2 regions of the Bacillus sp. GM2 genome follow, and region 1 is predicted to be linked to the other one. Evidence: a T-box and tRNA genes for the amino acid it is inferred to sense, from the RefSeq annotation. Region 1 holds a T-box; the other holds one or more tRNA genes.
What was found. A T-box is a leader RNA that pairs with one kind of tRNA and senses whether it is charged. The one in region 1 lies ahead of tyrS (tyrosine--tRNA ligase), so its partner is inferred to be a tRNA-Tyr.
Positions count from the first base shown of each region.

Region 1 (8,431 bases):
CGATTTGGCGCCTGCTGAAAATGGCGCTGATATCAGCGAGGCTTCGGGCGATATGATCGGTTTTGATTTCGATTTGGGAGCCTGGAAAATGGGCTCCTGTCAGCTGGACGAACGTATGCAGCAAATCGGATTTTGTCACAATGCCGACAAGCTTCCCGTTTTTTACGATCGGAAGGCAGCCGATTTCGTGTTCGAAAAAAACGGCTGATATTTCTTCGGCAAAATCAAGTGGGTGACCGGTGATCACTTCTTTTGACATAATCAGTTCCACCGGCTTTTTTAAATCTTCGTGAGATCTGTTTTGGGCAAAAATACTCGGACTTGCTGTTTTGACGTCCCTGTCCGTGACAATGCCTATGACCGTTCCCCGTTCATTGATGACGGGAAGGTGTTTAATGTGAAATGTACGCATGCGTTTGATCGCTTCTTCAATCGTATCCGTTCTGGAAAGTGTCACAACATCCCGTTTCATGATTTTTTCAACAATCATATTCAGGTCCCCTTTGCTCCCTTAATACATAAAACGATTGTGGAATCTGAGTCTGTCAAAACGCTCGATCGACTCCTGACTGACCTCTTTTCCGATGCGGGCCATTAAACAGTTGGCGGGATGGGAGCTGATTTCCGGATCGTCTGTCGCAAACCAGACAAGCCCTCCGGCATTCATCATTTTCTCCATCATCTTTCTGTATTCCCAAACATCTTTATTAGTCCCCTTTAGATCCCAATGCCAGTAATATTCAGTCGTGATAATGATATATTTTTCCATCTGCGGATCCATCATGCTCACCTCAAGCAGCGTCTTCCCGACAGAGTGACCCCTGAATGCCGGAATGACTTCGATGGCTCCAAGCTCAATTAAATTTTCCATGTTTCCTTCAGACCATCTTTCAAGCGGGTCTGGATAAACATATGTCACATAGCCGACAATGGTTTGCCGGAAACGGGCGATGATGATCCGTCCTTCGGGAAGCCCGGCGATTTCGATTAATGCTTCATGTTGTTTTTGAGATGGGCGAAAGGCTGTAAGCTCGTCGTGAAATTCATATTGTGCGAGTTTTTCGGGACTGATAGGGCCCTCTATCAGCACTGAGCCTTTCTCGGTCTGCAATTCTTTGGCATGATAAGTTTTGTGATGCTCCACGTATCCACCGCCTTATATCTTAGTTGAAGTCTTTTATACATAACATACCAAAATATTAAGCGTTTTCATAGGATGGAAGAGTATTTTTTAAAAATTGAGAAAATAAAAAATCTATACTATAATATATTTTGATGAGCGAACAAAGGGGGATGGGCATGGAATTGAAAGCGTTGCCAGCAGAAAAGGGAAACTACAACTTGAAAGACTATGATGAAGCATACCGGACATTTGACTGGAAGGATGCCGAAAAACATTTTTCATGGCACAAAACGGGAAAAATCAATGCAGCTTATGAAGCGATCGACCGCCACGCTGAGTCAAATTTGAAAAATAAAGTGGCATTTTACTACAAAGATCCGGTCCGCGAAGAAAAGTACACCTTCAGAGAGATGAAAAATGAAACGAATAAAGCCGGGAATGTCTTAAAGCAGCATGCCAATGTGGGAAAGGGAGACCGTGTGTTTGTTTTTATGCCGAGATCACCCGAGCTTTATTTTATTCTTCTTGGCGCTGTCAAATTAGGAGCGATCGTCGGGCCGTTGTTTGAAGCATTTATGGAAGGCGCTGTCAAAGACAGGCTTGCAAACAGCGGAGCGAAGGTCATCGTGACAACACCGGAATTGCTTGAACGGATGCCGGCCGGCGAACTTCCGGATCTTGAATCAATCATTGTCGTTGGAGAAGGCGTAAAGGAAGAAGGATCTGTCATCGATTATTACGCGAAAGCGGCTGAAGCAGACACTGATCTTGAGATTGAATGGATGGATCAGGAAGACGGGATGCTGCTTCACTATACTTCCGGTTCGACCGGCGCGCCAAAAGGGGTTCTCCACGTCCACAAAGCAATGATTCAGCATTATCAGACAGCCAAATGGGTTCTTGATCTGCACGACGATGACATTTATTGGTGTACGGCTGATCCAGGCTGGGTTACCGGAACGGTTTACGGGATCTTCGGTCCGTGGCTGAATGGAGCAACGAATGTCGTCGTAGGCGGCAGGTTCAGTCCAGAAGCATGGTACGAAACGATTGAAAAAATGGAAGTGACGGTATGGTACAGCGCGCCAACGGCTTTTCGGATGCTGATGGGTGCTGGCGACGATCTCGTGAACAAATATAATCTGAGCTCATTACGGCATATTTTAAGCGTAGGGGAGCCGTTAAATCCTGAAGTCATCAGATGGGGGCATAAAGTCTTCGGCAACCGGATTCATGATACATGGTGGATGACCGAAACAGGGGCGCAGCTCATCTGCAATTACCCGTGCATGGAAATTAAACCGGGATCGATGGGCAAACCGATTCCAGGCGTAGAGGCTGCAATCGTCGATCACCAGGGAAATGAACTGCCTCCTTACAGAATGGGGAATCTCGCCATTAAAAAAGGCTGGCCGTCAATGATGCATTCGATCTGGAACAATCCTGAAAAATACAGCTCCTATTTTATGCCGGGGGATTGGTATGTATCAGGGGATTCCGCCTACATGGATGAAGACGGATACTTCTGGTTCCAGGGAAGGATCGACGATGTCATCATGACATCGGGCGAGCGCGTCGGCCCGTTTGAAGTCGAAAGCAAGCTTGTTGAGCATCAAGCTGTCGCTGAAGCAGGCGTCATCGGCAAACCGGATCCTGTCCGCGGTGAAATTATTAAAGCGTTCATCGCCTTGAGGGAAGGTTATGAACCTTCAGATTCGTTAAAAGAAGAAATCAGGCAGTTCGTGAAACAAGGCTTGGCCGCACACGCCGCGCCAAGGGAAATCGAATTTAAGGATAAACTGCCGAAAACAAGAAGCGGAAAGATCATGCGACGTGTCCTGAAAGCTTGGGAGCTGAACCTTCCGGCAGGCGATCTCTCATCGATGGAAGACTGATGTCTCATTGACAATGCAAAAATATTATGTTAAAAAAGATTTAGTCGAATATTCAAAAGGTGAAGACTGAGATCAGTAAAACGCATCCTTCCCTGTCTTAGAGAGCTGATGGCCGGTGAAAATCAGCACATATGGATGGTTTGAATTACACTCATGAACCGCTTTTGCGAAAAAAGCCTCCCGGGCTTTGTGTAGCAGAAGAACGGAAGCTTTTCCGTTATCAATGAGAGTGAAAAGAGCGCGGCCATGCGTTCTTTTAAGCAGGGTGGTACCGCGATTTTTATCGTCCCTTCGTTTTTGCGAAGGGGCGTTTTATTTTTGGAAAAAAGGAGCTAAATGATGATGACACACTTACTTGATGATTTGTCCTTCAGGGGACTGATTCAGCAGCAAACCGATGAAGCAGGCTTGAGAGACCTGCTGGATACAGAGAAAATCAGCTTATACTCCGGATTTGATCCGACAGCTGACAGTCTGCATATCGGACACCTGCTGCCGATTTTAATGCTTCGCCGCTTTCAGCTGGCCGGACATCGTCCGATTGCACTTGTAGGCGGAGCGACGGGCCTGATCGGCGATCCGAGCGGAAAGAAAGCGGAGCGCACGCTGAACACTGAAGAAATCGTCCGCGAATGGTCACAGAAAATCAAAAACCAGCTTTCGCGTTTCCTTGATTTTGAAGCTGATGAGAATCCGGCGATCATGGCGAACAACTATGACTGGATCGGCAAAATGAACGTCATTGATTTCCTGCGCGATGTCGGCAAAAACTTCGGAATCAATTACATGCTTGCCAAAGATACGGTAAGCTCCAGAATCGAGACGGGCATATCTTATACTGAGTTCAGCTACATGATCCTGCAGTCTCTCGATTTCTTGAATTTATACAGAAACCAGGAATGCAAGCTGCAGATCGGCGGAAGCGATCAGTGGGGCAATATCACGTCAGGACTTGAGCTTATCCGCAAATCTGAAGAGAATGCAAAAGCTTTCGGATTGACGATTCCGCTTGTGACAAAAGCAGACGGCACAAAGTTCGGAAAAACGGAAGGCGGCGCGATCTGGCTTGATAAAGAGAAGACGTCGGCATATGAGTTTTATCAGTTCTGGATCAATACCGACGACAGGGATGTCGTGAAATACTTAAAATACTTCACTTTCTTGTCCAAAGAAGAAATCGAAGATCTCGCTGAAAAAACAGAGACGGCACCTGAAAAACGCGAAGCGCAAAAACGCCTCGCCGAAGAAGTGACCGTACTTGTACACGGCCGTGAAGCGTTTGAGCAGGCCGTCAACATCTCAAAAGCGCTCTTCAGCGGAGATATTAAACAACTGACTGCTGAAGAAGTGAAGGTCGGCTTTAAAGGGGTTCCTTCCATGGAGCTCGGGGAAACCGATGAGCTGCCGCTCGTCGATGTTCTCGTCCAATCGAAGCTTTCCCCATCCAAACGCCAGGCGCGCGAAGACATCACAAACGGAGCCGTCTACATCAACGGCGAACGACGTACTGACGTAAACAGCGTCCTCAGCCCTGAAGACCGCATCGAAGGCCAATTCACCGTCATTCGCCGCGGTAAAAAGAAATACTTCCTGCTCACATATAAGTAATCAAAAAAACTCTTGCCAAACGGCAAGGGTTTTTTTGTGTCCGTATGTTTCATGTATGTTCATTCAGGAAATGTCAAAAATATAGATGTAATAGGTAAAGCGTTTCCATCGTTGAAGAGGGAGGAATGTAGCATGAACCTGTTCATTGCAGCTAAAGAAAAATTTATGGAAGATTACCACAAGCAGCTGGAAACTGAACGAAAACAAGAGGTGCAGCAGTCGGCTGACGGATACAATCAATTGAATCAGACGGAAAATGCGGCAAAGCGGCTGAAGTAGAGGGTCTTTAGGGGCTCTCTTTTTTATAAAAAAAGCGGACGGCAGGTTCTTTATACGCCCGTTTTATTAATAACGATCGACAGTTTATAATTTGCATGATGATTTAAGTCTGTTAAAAATTGATCCAACAGTTGATTTGACGGAAACTTGCATTCGAGAAGATAACAGCCGTCCCCGCTGATTTTATAGTTTTGAATGATGTATTTCTGCTGTGCTTTGATAAACGAAAGATAAGGCTTATGATAAGTGCTTTTTGTATAGATATTGATAAAAGCGTGAATAAAACACCCGAGTTTCACTTGATTCACTTTTATGGTGTAACCTTCAATCACTCCTTGATCCTCTAATTTAGCAACCCTTGCTGAGGCCGCCTGCCCTGTCAAATGAACTTTCTCTCCTAATTCCTTCATGGTCATCCGGCTGTTTTTTGATAATTCCTCTATGATTTGCTTGTCTGTATGATCCAGCATTTCATCATATCCTTTCAAATGAACGTTTTTCAAAAATCAAGTCAAACGCTAAAAAGACTTGATTTTATCAATGTAAATGTTGATCGGCCATAGTATAAACTAATCGTAAATGAAAGGAAAGGCATGATAACGATGAATATTCAACAAATTCGAAATGCAACATTAGCCGTCAAATATGCGGGCAAAACATTTTTAATAGATCCGATGCTGGCTGAGAAAGGCGCTTATCCTCCTTTCCCGAACTCAGCAAGACAAGAGCAAAACAACCCTTTGGTCAGCCTGCCTGTGCCAACCCGCGAGCTCGTCAAGAATACAGACGCAGTCATCATCACTCATCTGCACTTAGATCACTTTGACGATGCTGCCAAAGATCTGTTGCCGAAAGAAATCAAACTGTTTGTCCAAAATGAAGCAGATGCTGAGGAAGTGAGAAAAGCCGGTTTTCAAAATATAGAGGTTTTAACAAAAAATACGGTGTTTGAGGGGATTCAATTAATCAAGACAAAAGGCGAGCATGGACGAGGAGAGATACTAAAGCTTGCCGGAGAAGTGTGCGGTGTTGTCTTCAAGCACTCAAAGGAGAAAACGCTGTATGTGGCAGGGGATACAGTTTGGTATGAAGGTGTCCGGGAAGAAATCGCTGCGCATCAGCCGGACATCATAGTCGTTAACGGAGGAGACAATCAGTTCTTTGAAGGAGGGTCTCTTGTGATGGGGAAAGAGGATATTGCCAAAGTCTATCAAGCTGCACCTCAGGCCACAATCATTTCCAGTCATATGGAAGCTGTCAACCATTGGACTTTATCACGGGAAGAATTGAAGAGCTTCATTCGTGAAAAAGGAATGTCCTCTCGCGTACTCGTGCCGGATGACGGCGAATCTTACACATTTTAATATATGACAGATTAAAGCCGTCAAAAAACAGACAGTGAATTTCTGTCTGTTTTTTGACTTCTTCTTCGAGAACAAAGATCAATGCCTCCGGCGGGATTCGAACCCGCACTCCTCTCGTAAGCATAGGCTGGGGGAGAACACGCTTCCCTACGGACTTTCACCGACAGGAATTCCACCTGTCTCAGCTATTTGCTTTTCGGTGCTTCTGAAACCCTTGCCTTGCGACCCGTTCCTACAATGTTTTACGGCGCTCTTCCCTTCTAAAGCTACAGAGGCGAAATGGATGATTCATATTATACAGAAGCAATGGTGAAATGAGAAGTGAATGTTGAAAAGGAACAAGCTCAAATTCCAATTAGAAAAAATGTTCCTCTAAGATGACTTGGGAGCATCCTTCAATTAAATGGTTGAAAATGATATTTTATGGTATAATTCTTATGTTTTTCGCAAATTTATAGATTTGACAATGGAGGAACTTGTATGAAGTGGTATTGGAAAGGCTTGAGGAATTATGCGAATTTTGAAGGGAGAGCAAGACGAAAGGAATATTGGTTGTTTCATTTATTTAACGGCATCATATGTTTTATTTTATTTATCTTAACCGTAATGATCGTAAGTTTATTTATTTCAGGAATCATGACAGCGGAAGGATATGACGGATATCAAGTAGGATATATCATCGGGTACGGCGGTGGATTCCTCGGGTACGTCCTGATCTTAATTTATCAGTTGGCTGTTTTGCTGCCCTCTTTGGCTGTCAATGTCCGCAGGCTGCATGATACCGGAAGAAGCGGCTGGTGGATTTTAATTGGCTTGTTGCCGATAATCGGTGCTGTCATTCTGCTGATTTTTTACTGTCAGGCTGGCGAAACAAAAGAAAATCAATATGGGCCAAATCCAAAAGTAAATGTATCGTAAATTGCACGCCAATTGTTAGACAATCATCTGGCGATTGGGGTTTTTTTATAGTCTGAAGGAAGACTGTTAACTTGATTTTTAATGAGAGAAGCCCGTATTTCCGAAGATTGTTTGGCGTATCAATTTCAGTGATGATTCAGGATGGTTTTGAGATACCGGAGACAGTCAAATGGGCGAGACTAAAACAAAAGCAGTCACTAAGATGCGGTATCGCGAGACGGATCTCGGCTCTCATCGAAGCCTTCCGGGAGTTTTTTATAAATAAATCGCACACCATCCCGCTAACACCCCCATAACAAAGCAGTCGTTGCTGTCCATTTTCTTACCGTGTTTAACAAAGACATTCAAAGCCCAATTCAGTTTAGTGCCATCTTTAGTCTTTGCAACCCATTTTTTGCTGATATTGTAGTACATGACTTTGAAAATGGCGAATGCAGCTAAACAGAACAAGTAGAACAAGACAAACTTACCAAAAAACATAAGCATTTGTTGGTCACTCCCCAGTTTTCATTCTTTAACCAACGATTTGATTTTACCGAAAATCTGTATTAGAGAAAAGGAGACGTTTGTCATATCTTGCTCGTGAGGAGGTACCTTGCAAGAAAAATCATCTATCAAAAACCCGACGCTTATGGGCTGGGTCCGTTTTATTCCCGGCTTATCAACAGCCCGCAATCTCCCCGAATCAACGGAGGACAACAAAAAACCCTAGAATCGCTAATATATCAGCGATTCCAGGGTTTTTGCCAATGCTCTTTAAAGAGCATTTTCTATTAACGAGAGTAGAACTCAACGATCAATGCTTCGTTGATCTCAGCAGGAAGCTCAGAACGCTCTGGAAGGCGAGTTAGTGAACCTTCAAGCTTTTCAGCGTCAAAAGTCAGGTATTCAGGAACGAAGTTGTTCACTTCAACCGCTTCTTTAACGACAGAAAGGTTTTGAGATTTTTCACGAAGTGAAATCGTTTGGCCAGGTTTAACTTGGTAAGACGGAATGTCAACGCGGCTTCCGTCAACAAGAATGTGACCGTGGTTTACCAATTGGCGTGCTTGGCGGCGAGTGCGCGCTAGGCCAAGACGGTAAACGATGTTGTCAAGACGTGCTTCAAGAAGAATCATGAAGTTTTCACCGTGTTTACCAGCCATTTTCGCAGCTTTGTCAAAAAGGTTGCGGAATTGGCGTTCGTTCACACCGTACATATGGCGAAGCTTTTGCTTTTCTTGCAATTGCAAACCATATTCTGA
Region 1 is NZ_JBRKSZ010000007.1:544,660-553,090, forward strand. Features, by position in the region: gene ACVC9U_RS03765 (acetoin utilization AcuB family protein) at 1-490, opposite strand, end outside; gene ACVC9U_RS03770 (GNAT family N-acetyltransferase) at 512-1,144, opposite strand; gene acsA (acetate--CoA ligase) at 1,300-3,018, shown strand; T-box leader at 3,072-3,312, shown strand; gene tyrS (tyrosine--tRNA ligase) at 3,361-4,626, shown strand; gene ACVC9U_RS03785 (hypothetical protein) at 4,759-4,905, shown strand; gene ACVC9U_RS03790 (Lrp/AsnC family transcriptional regulator) at 4,956-5,375, opposite strand; gene ACVC9U_RS03795 (MBL fold metallo-hydrolase) at 5,508-6,269, shown strand; gene ACVC9U_RS03800 (DUF805 domain-containing protein) at 6,750-7,187, shown strand; gene ACVC9U_RS03805 (hypothetical protein) at 7,443-7,673, opposite strand; gene rpsD (30S ribosomal protein S4) at 7,961-8,431, opposite strand, start outside.

Region 2 (8,431 bases), on a different contig from region 1:
ACCACTGTATCGCCGTGTCCGGGAAAGTGCTTTGCTGTAGCGATCATTTGCTCGTCCTGCAGGCCTTTCATCATCTGGATGCCGAGCTTTGAAGTCAGCTCAGGCTTGGAACTGAAAGAACGAACACCGATGACAGGGTTGCCGGGATTGTTGTTAACATCAAGTACAGGACTGAAGTTCACATTGATGCCCAGTGATGATAATTCTTTTCCGATGATTTTTCCTGATCTGAAGGCGTTTTTGCTGCTTCTCGATGCTCCGACTGCCATATTGCCGGGCAGGTTTGTGCCTGATTCGAGTCTGGTGACAATCCCGCCTTCCTGATCGATCGTGATAAAGAGCGGAATGTCAGGACTCGCTTTTTGCAGGCCGTCTGTTAACCGTACAGTCTGCTCTGTGCCTGTGACGTTTTCAGCAAAAAGAATGACGCCGCCGAGCCGGTATTTTTCAATGATTCCCGCGACTTCGTCATTCATTTTCGTTAATCCTTTGGCGTTCGATTCCCCTTTTTTCTTCCAGTTTCTAAAATCAGGCATCAGCATTTGTCCGATTTTCTCTTCAAGCGACATGCTGCTGACCATTTGTTTGAGGTGTTGTTCAGGCTGCTGTTTCGCTTCTGCTTCGCGAGTGGCGGGCTGCAAAGCGAGAGACGATAATAGCAATGCAATCAACGCGCATTGAAGAAATCTTTTCATATAAGGGGTCGCCTCCTATTGGTGATGTAACGCCTCGTAAATAGCTGTAATGACGCTGCCGTACTTTCCGGTTGCAAATGCATCACCTTCGAATTGATTCGGGTTTTCTTTAGGATCGATGACAGGAGAGTGTTTTTTATTGGTTAACAACACAATGCCGATTTGATACACGGGATCGATGATAGTAACGGTTCCCGTCCAGCCGGTATGGCCGTATGCCTTGCTGCTGGCGTGCTTGCCGAACATCCACTCCATATCGGTATTGCCGTTAAGCCGCCATCCTAGTCCATATGTGGGATTTGTTTTTGACGGCTCAGTAAATTGTGAAATGACCGAACGGCTGAATAGCTGCTGTTTCTCGTAACCGCCGCCGTTCAGCATGACTTGAAGGAGCACTGCTGTGTCGTCAACAGTGGAAAACAGGCCGGCATGCCCAGAGACGCCTTCCATTGAATAGAACGCTTTTTCATCGTGGACTTCCCCTTGAAGCGTGTAAGTTCTGATATTTGGAAACGAGATGGTGCCGTCTCTAGTGTTTCCCATTCGTTCCGTAGCTGCAAAATGCGATGGTTTAAAGCCCTTTTGGAGCGGATTAAACAAAGTATGCCGCAACCCGAGAGGCCGGTAAAATTGGTTTTCAACAAAGGTATCTAAACGCTCGTTTGTGACTTTTTCTATGATCAGCCCGAGGAGCATATAGTCGATGTCACTGTAAATTTGTTTTGTGCCGGGTTCATATGACAAGGGGGTTTTGACAAGATATTCAAGCGTTTTGCTCCGTGACTGAGAGTAGAGGTGTCCGGCTGCTTTCGGGTCGTAATAGTTCCAGCTTGCAGGGAAGCCTGCGTTATGGTGGAGCAAATCAATGACGCGGAGCCGGTTTTTTCCCTTTACATCGTCTTCCGGGTGATCTTTGAAATCAGGAAGATAATGTGAAATGTTTTTGTTCAAGTCAAGCTTTCCGGTGCTCACTAAATGCTGCAAGGCAAAATTGACGGCATACATTTTTGTATTGGAGGCGAGGTCAAACATCGTGTTTGCTTTCATTTTTTTTGGATGTTTGAGCGTCGAGAGGCCGTTGTATTTCTGCTTGTAGCCGTATGCTTCTTTTTTGACGATTTTTCCGTCTTTTATCAAAATCAAGGCAGCCCCGGGAAAGCCCGCTTTGACATCCTGTTCGATCAGACGGTCCACGGCTTTAAGCTTTTCCGAAGAAAAACCGGCTTCTTCAGGCGTTTTCGCCTTCGTTAATACGGGATATGTCAGCAACCCTGTTGTCTCGTTCGCAATTGCAGTCTGTGCTGATGACGGAAGCGGGAAAAAGCATGTCAGCAACAATAGGGACGATGCTGCAGCGCTGATCATAAACTTTTTCAGCTTGCTTCACTCCTTTCTGTCAAAAAATGCATAGTGGGAATTTTAAACAAACGTTTAATCAAATTCAACTGCCATATCGTCTTTAAAACCAAAGAGATATGTTAAGGCAAAGCCGGCAGCATAGGAAATAAACAAACCGAGAATATACAAAAGAACTTGGTGGGTATGGACTAAAAATGACAAAGGAAGACCTGATACGCCTATCGATTCGGTCGCGATTTTGAAATACGCTTGAAAGGCTCCACCTACTCCGGCGCCGAGGCACGCGGTTAAAAACGGACGTCCGAGTGGAAGAGTCACACCGAATATGAGCGGTTCACCGATTCCGAGCAGGCCTGACGGCAGTCCGCCGGCAATGGCTCTTTTGAGCTTTGCTTTTTTTGTTTTGAATTAGATCGCAAAAGCGGCGCCTACTTGACCTGCGCCCCCCATGGCCAAAATCGGCAGCAGCGGGTCATCGCCGATTGAATGGATTAATTCCATATGAACGGGTGTCAATCCTTGGTGCAGTCCGGTTACGACGAGCGGAAGGAAGGTGGCCCCCAGTACAAAGCCGGCGATAATGCCGCCGAGATCTAAAATGGCGAGAAGTCCTGACGTTATGGCGTCGGATATCAAGCCGCCGACAGGCATGAAGACAACGTAAGTGACGATTCCTGTGATGAGAAGGGAGACTGTAGGTGTGATGATGATGTCGAGTGAATGGGGTACAAGGCGCCTGACCCGTTTTTCGAGAAAAGCGATAAAAGCAGCTGCGAATAAAATACCGATTAAACCGCCGCGTCCCGGCAAAAGCGCTTCACCGAAAAGCGAAATATCACCAACGGCCGGGTTAATGATTAAAATACCGGCTAATCCACCGAGTGCGGGGGAGCCGCCGAATTCTTTCGCCGTATTGACCCCGACCAGGATGCCCAAATACGTAAATAAACCTGAGCCTATTACCGTTAAAATAATGGCGGTTTGTGACGTTTCAGCAAGCCAGCCTGCTTGGATAACGGCTTTGGTGATTCCGGTAATCAAGCCTGAGGCGACCAAAGCGGGGATCAGCGGTATAAAAATGCTTGCGATCCGCCGAAGAAACAACTTAAAAGGCGTCGCATTTTTCTTGGAAACCTCCGCTTTATGTTTGGCTGCGGATTGTTTTAAGTCAACGTGTTCCGCAGATTGAAGCAGCTTCCCGAACTCGTCTGATACGTGCTGTACGACGCCAGTGCCGAGGATAATCTGAAGCGTTTCCTCCTCAACGACGCCAATCACGCCTTCAAGCGCTTTGATTGAGCCGATGTCGGTTTTTTGACTGTTGACAGGCGTGATGCGCAGGCGCGTCATACAATGGGTATAATCTGCGACGTTAGACGGACCGCCGATGTGTTGTAAGATCAGTTTTGCCAGGCCGGCATATTTTTTCTCATCGCTCATTTTATATCCCCCTTTTTTACAATTCGCTCATTCCCATCATGCGGATGGCCGCTTTTGTTTGATCAATATATTGAATGATGTCCTCGTAGCGCTCCGCGGCCATGCCTAAAAACAGAATGTCAATCATGTAAAGCTGAGTTAAACGAGAGGAGGTGGCGGCGCTGCGAAACGGCGCTTCATTTGAGCATGACGTATACAGGGCGATATCGCTTAATGAAGAGACAGCAGACTGTCCAAACCGCGTCAGTCCAATGGTTTTAATGCCATGTTTTTTGGCGAGTCTGACTGCATTGGCGATTTCATGCGTTTCTCCTGAATGAGATATGGCAAACAGAACGTCATTCTCGCCGGCATTGGCGATTAATGTCGCGACAAGATGCATATCACTAAAAGCGGTAGCTTTTTTATTGATGCGCAAAAATTTCTGCTGGGCATCTTGTGCGACGATTCCTGAAGCCCCGATCCCGCAAAAATGAACCGTTTCTGCGTTGATCAGTATTTGAATCGCTTTTTGAAGATCTTCGTGGTCAATGTTTTCAAAGGTATCGCGAATCGCCTGAATCGAATTGCTGGTTGTTTTTTGAACGATTGAATGGAGCGGCTCCTGCGGTTCGATATCGCGGTATCCCTGATCAGACGGTTTCATTAAATCGCCGGCGACCCTCATTTTTAAATCTTGAAAGCCTTTCAGCCCCAGAGATTTGCAGAGCCGTATTGCCGCCGCCCCGCTTGTCTTTGCCGAAGAGCTCACCTCTTGAATGGTGCCGTTTACGACCTCGTGTGGGTTTTTCAAAATGTATTCGGCAAGTTTTCGTTCAGATTGCGGCAATTTGTGAAGCATATTCTGAATGATTTCCAATCCTCCTGCAGCCATTGTTTCTTCCTTTCTTATTTAAGATTTTTCATAAATGGATAGGGCCTTTTCAATATCGCCTTCTGATTTCTCCAGCAGTTTTTCTGCAGCGGCTGCATCTTCGTTTGTTTTCAGCATGATGATGGCGGTTTTGACTTGGTTATTGGACATTTCCAATGCTTGCGCCGCTGTTTCTTTTGGCATACCTGTGACCGTTTGGATGATGCGGATCGCCCGCTCCTTTAATTTGTCATTGCTTACTTTTACATCTACCATGAGGTTTTCATAGACTTTCCCCATTTTGATCATGGCCGCCGTTGAGATCATGTTTAAAATCATTTTATGAGCGGTTGCGGCTTTCATTCTCGTCGATCCGGCAATGACTTCAGGGCCGACGACTACTTCTATGCTGTGATCTGCCGCCTGGCTGATCGCCGAGTTTTCATTGCATGTCAGCGATATGGCCTTGGCACCTGTTTTCTTGGCATACTTCAGGGCGCCTAGGACGTACGGAGTTCGGCCGCTGGCGGCGATTCCGATTACGGTATCATTGTTTGAGAGGTTAACGGCTTCTAAATCCCGTCTGCCAAAAGCCTCATGATCTTCAGCGCCTTCGACGGCATTGTACAAAGCTTTTTCTCCCCCTGCAATGATGCCTATGACCGACTCGGGAGATATGCTGAATGTCGGCGGGCATTCAGCTGCATCAAGTACGCCGAGCCTCCCGCTTGTACCGGCACCGATGTAGATGATCCGTCCCCCTTTCTTTAACGACCCGACGGCGTAGTCAACGGCGGTCTTAACATCGGGCAAGACTTCTTGTACAGCTTCGGCTACCGTTTTATCTTCATCATTCATGATTTTCAACATATCGATCGTTTCTGCCTGGTGAATGCGCTTGGATCTTTCATTGCGGCGTTCGGTTGTTAAGGAACCTAAATGGCTGTTTTCCATCGACAAATCCTCCTGATCATAAAATGCATATATTTCTTAATTTTCAGTATATTATGGCTGGAATATAATTTCAATGACAAAAGATAAATATTAAAATTTTGTTTCAATTAGGTTCTAAACATCTGAACGCCGAAATAAAATAAAGCGCAGATGAACTGCGCTTATGTCCTGGTACTACAGCTCGTCTATTTGATGTTCGGAAATCACACGGAAGCCTTCTTTTTTCAGAAGTGCCGACGTAAGGCCGTTGCCGGCTATTTTTTTGCTTGAGAAACTTCCATCGTATATATGGCTGCTGCCGCAAGACGGGCTGTTTTCCTTCAGCACGATCGTATCAGCCTTGATTTGCCTTGCCATCTCCAATGTTTGATATGCCCCTTTTATATATAGGTCTGTTACGTCATTTCCCGATTGTGTCTTGATCACCGCTTTGCCGTCTAAAACGTCTTCTCCCGTCCCGCCTATAATTTCGGCCGGTTCCCTTGGTGTTTGAAATCCGCCGAGCAGCTCGGGACAAGCCATCACCGCTTTTTTTTCTTCAACGAGCTTATTGATTTTTTCGACATAGCTGTGCGAACCGTTATAGCGGCATTCCACTCCGGCCAGACATGAACTTACCAGTATCATTATTCGGTCCCCTCTCTTGCACATCAGATAGCCCTATTTTAAACAAAATTTCCGCGCTTTTCTCAATCTCTATGAATAAAAAATTTGAAAATAAAAATTTTAATTTACCTCTTTACAAATGGGGAGGAACCTGTATATAATAACTTTTGTCAGCTTTACGAGAGCTGCTTGAAACACGGTGATGGCCCGTTGGTCAAGTGGTTAAGACACCGCCCTTTCACGGCGGTAACACGGGTTCGAATCCCGTACGGGTCACCATTCTTTTTTGGACGGCACGCTGGGAAAAGGAAGGCATGCTAAAGGGCGCAACATTCTGTTGCAACGCGCACTTGTACTTCAAAGGCAAGGAAGGCATGCTAAAAGCGCAACGTCCTGTTGCAACGCATGCACTTGTACGTCCTGTACTTCGGAGGATTAGCTCAGCTGGGAGAGCATCTGCCTTACAAGCAGAGGGTCGGCGGTTCGATCCCGTCATCCTCCACCATTTTTCGAAGCGGTTTTAGACACAACCGCGCCGGTAACTGCATAAGATACCGTATCATGCCGGTCTAGCTCAATTGGTAGAGCAACTGACTTGTAATCAGTAGGTTGGGGGTTCAAGTCCTCTGGCCGGCACTGTTTTTGGAGGGGTAGCGAAGTGGCTAAACGCGGCGGACTGTAAATCCGCTCCCTCAGGGTTCGGCGGTTCGAATCCGTCCCCCTCCACCATTATTGGGCTATAGCCAAGCGGTAAGGCAACGGACTTTGACTCCGTCATGCGCTGGTTCGAATCCAGCTAGCCCAGTTTTTGGACATCCTGTTCGGATGTCCTTTTTATTTTGTCTTTTTTGTATAACTATTCAAAAAAATGTCTTGTTGAGTCAATTCCGAATCGGAAGGTACAATGAAGGTCTGAAAGGGGGATATCATATGTTAAAACAGCAGATTTCAATGATCGGCGTGCCGATGGATCTTGGACAGCTGAGGCGGGGAGTCGATATGGGACCGAGCGCGATTCGCTGTGCAGGTGTTAATGAACGGCTGGAATGTCTTTGTCAGGATATTGAAGACCTCGGCGATATGACGATCGGGCAAAGAGAGGATGAGAAAGAAGGCGGGGAGCCGGCATCTGAAGAGCTAAGAAATTTGAAAGCGATTACAAAAACGAGTGTAAAACTTGCTGAGACTGTCGGTAATATCGTAGCTTCTGGCGCTTTTCCGCTCGTGCTGGGCGGTGACCACAGCATTGCGATCGGAACGCTTGCCGGCCTTGCGAAGCATTATCAAAACCTGGGTGTGATCTGGTATGACGCCCATGCCGATTTAAATACAAAAGAAACGTCTCCCTCAGGCAACATTCACGGCATGCCGCTCGCCATCAGCCTGGGAATCGGCCACGAAGGGCTGACCGCCATCTATGGAAAAGAAGCTAAAATTAAAGCGGAGAACATCGTCATCATCGGTGCGAGGTCACTTGATGACGGGGAAAAAGAATTGATTCGCGACAAAGGGATCAAAGTATATACGATGCATGAAATCGACCGCCTCGGCATGACAAGGGTGATGGAAGAAACGATAGACTATTTGCGAGGCAGGACGGACGGTGTCCATCTGTCACTCGATTTGGACGCGCTTGATCCGAACGATGCACCGGGTGTCGGAACTCCGGTAGCAGGAGGCATCAGCTACAGGGAAAGCCATCTGGCTATGGAAATGCTTGAGGAATCGAAGCTGATTACGTCCGCCGAGTTTGTCGAAGTAAACCCAATATTGGATGAGAAAAACAGGACGGCGGAAGCGGCTGTAGCCTTAATGGGATCGCTGTTTGGCGAAAAGCTGCTTTAGGTGCAGTTGAAGAGCGGCTTCAGGCTGCTCTTTTTTATGATAGAAGTCTCAACTTCATAATATTTATGATGTATAATAATTTTAAGCTAATATTAAGCGCATGAACCCTGTCAAAGCATCTACACCCTGCCAAAAATTTGATAAACTATTTTTATGAATTTAATGAAACCTTATAAAAACCAATTCGTATACATAAAGACCGGTGAAGGCAGAGGTTAGATAAATATGGAAACAATGATTAAAAAAAGAATCAAACAGGTGAAAAAAGGCGATCGTAACGCATTTGCAGACATTGTGGATATTTACAAAGACAAAATTTATCAGCTTTGCTACCGTATGCTCGGCAATGCGCATGAGGCGGAAGATATTGCGCAGGAAGCGTTTATCAGAGCATACGTGAATATCGACAGTTTTGATATCAACCGGAAATTTTCCACATGGCTTTATCGAATCGCAACCAATTTGACCATCGATCGTATCCGTAAAAAAAAGCCGGACTATTACTTGGATGCAGAGGTGGCGGGGACTGAAGGACTGACGATGTATTCCCAGGTTGCGGCGGATGTTGCGCTTCCAGAGGATGAAGTGGTTTCTTTGGAGCTGCACAGCACCATCCAGGAAAAAATCTTAAGGCTTCCCGATAAATACAGGACGGTCATCGTATTAAAGTACATTGATG
Region 2 is NZ_JBRKSZ010000008.1:774,550-782,980, reverse strand. Features, by position in the region: gene ACVC9U_RS18565 (glycoside hydrolase family 3 protein) at 1-695, opposite strand, end outside; gene pbp4b (penicillin binding protein PBP4B) at 711-2,060, opposite strand; partial or broken gene ACVC9U_RS18555 (PTS transporter subunit EIIC) at 2,127-3,494, opposite strand; gene ACVC9U_RS18550 (MurR/RpiR family transcriptional regulator) at 3,511-4,368, opposite strand; gene murQ (N-acetylmuramic acid 6-phosphate etherase) at 4,387-5,301, opposite strand; gene ACVC9U_RS18540 (2-thiouracil desulfurase family protein) at 5,476-5,928, opposite strand; tRNA gene ACVC9U_RS18535 (tRNA-Glu) at 6,112-6,186, shown strand; tRNA gene ACVC9U_RS18530 (tRNA-Val) at 6,337-6,412, shown strand; tRNA gene ACVC9U_RS18525 (tRNA-Thr) at 6,471-6,543, shown strand; tRNA gene ACVC9U_RS18520 (tRNA-Tyr) at 6,552-6,636, shown strand; tRNA gene ACVC9U_RS18515 (tRNA-Gln) at 6,641-6,712, shown strand; gene rocF (arginase) at 6,838-7,752, shown strand; gene sigW (RNA polymerase sigma factor SigW) at 7,978-8,431, shown strand, end outside.
Region 2: it has a tRNA-Tyr gene. The T-box ahead of tyrS (tyrosine--tRNA ligase) is inferred to sense a tRNA for this amino acid. The anticodon was not compared.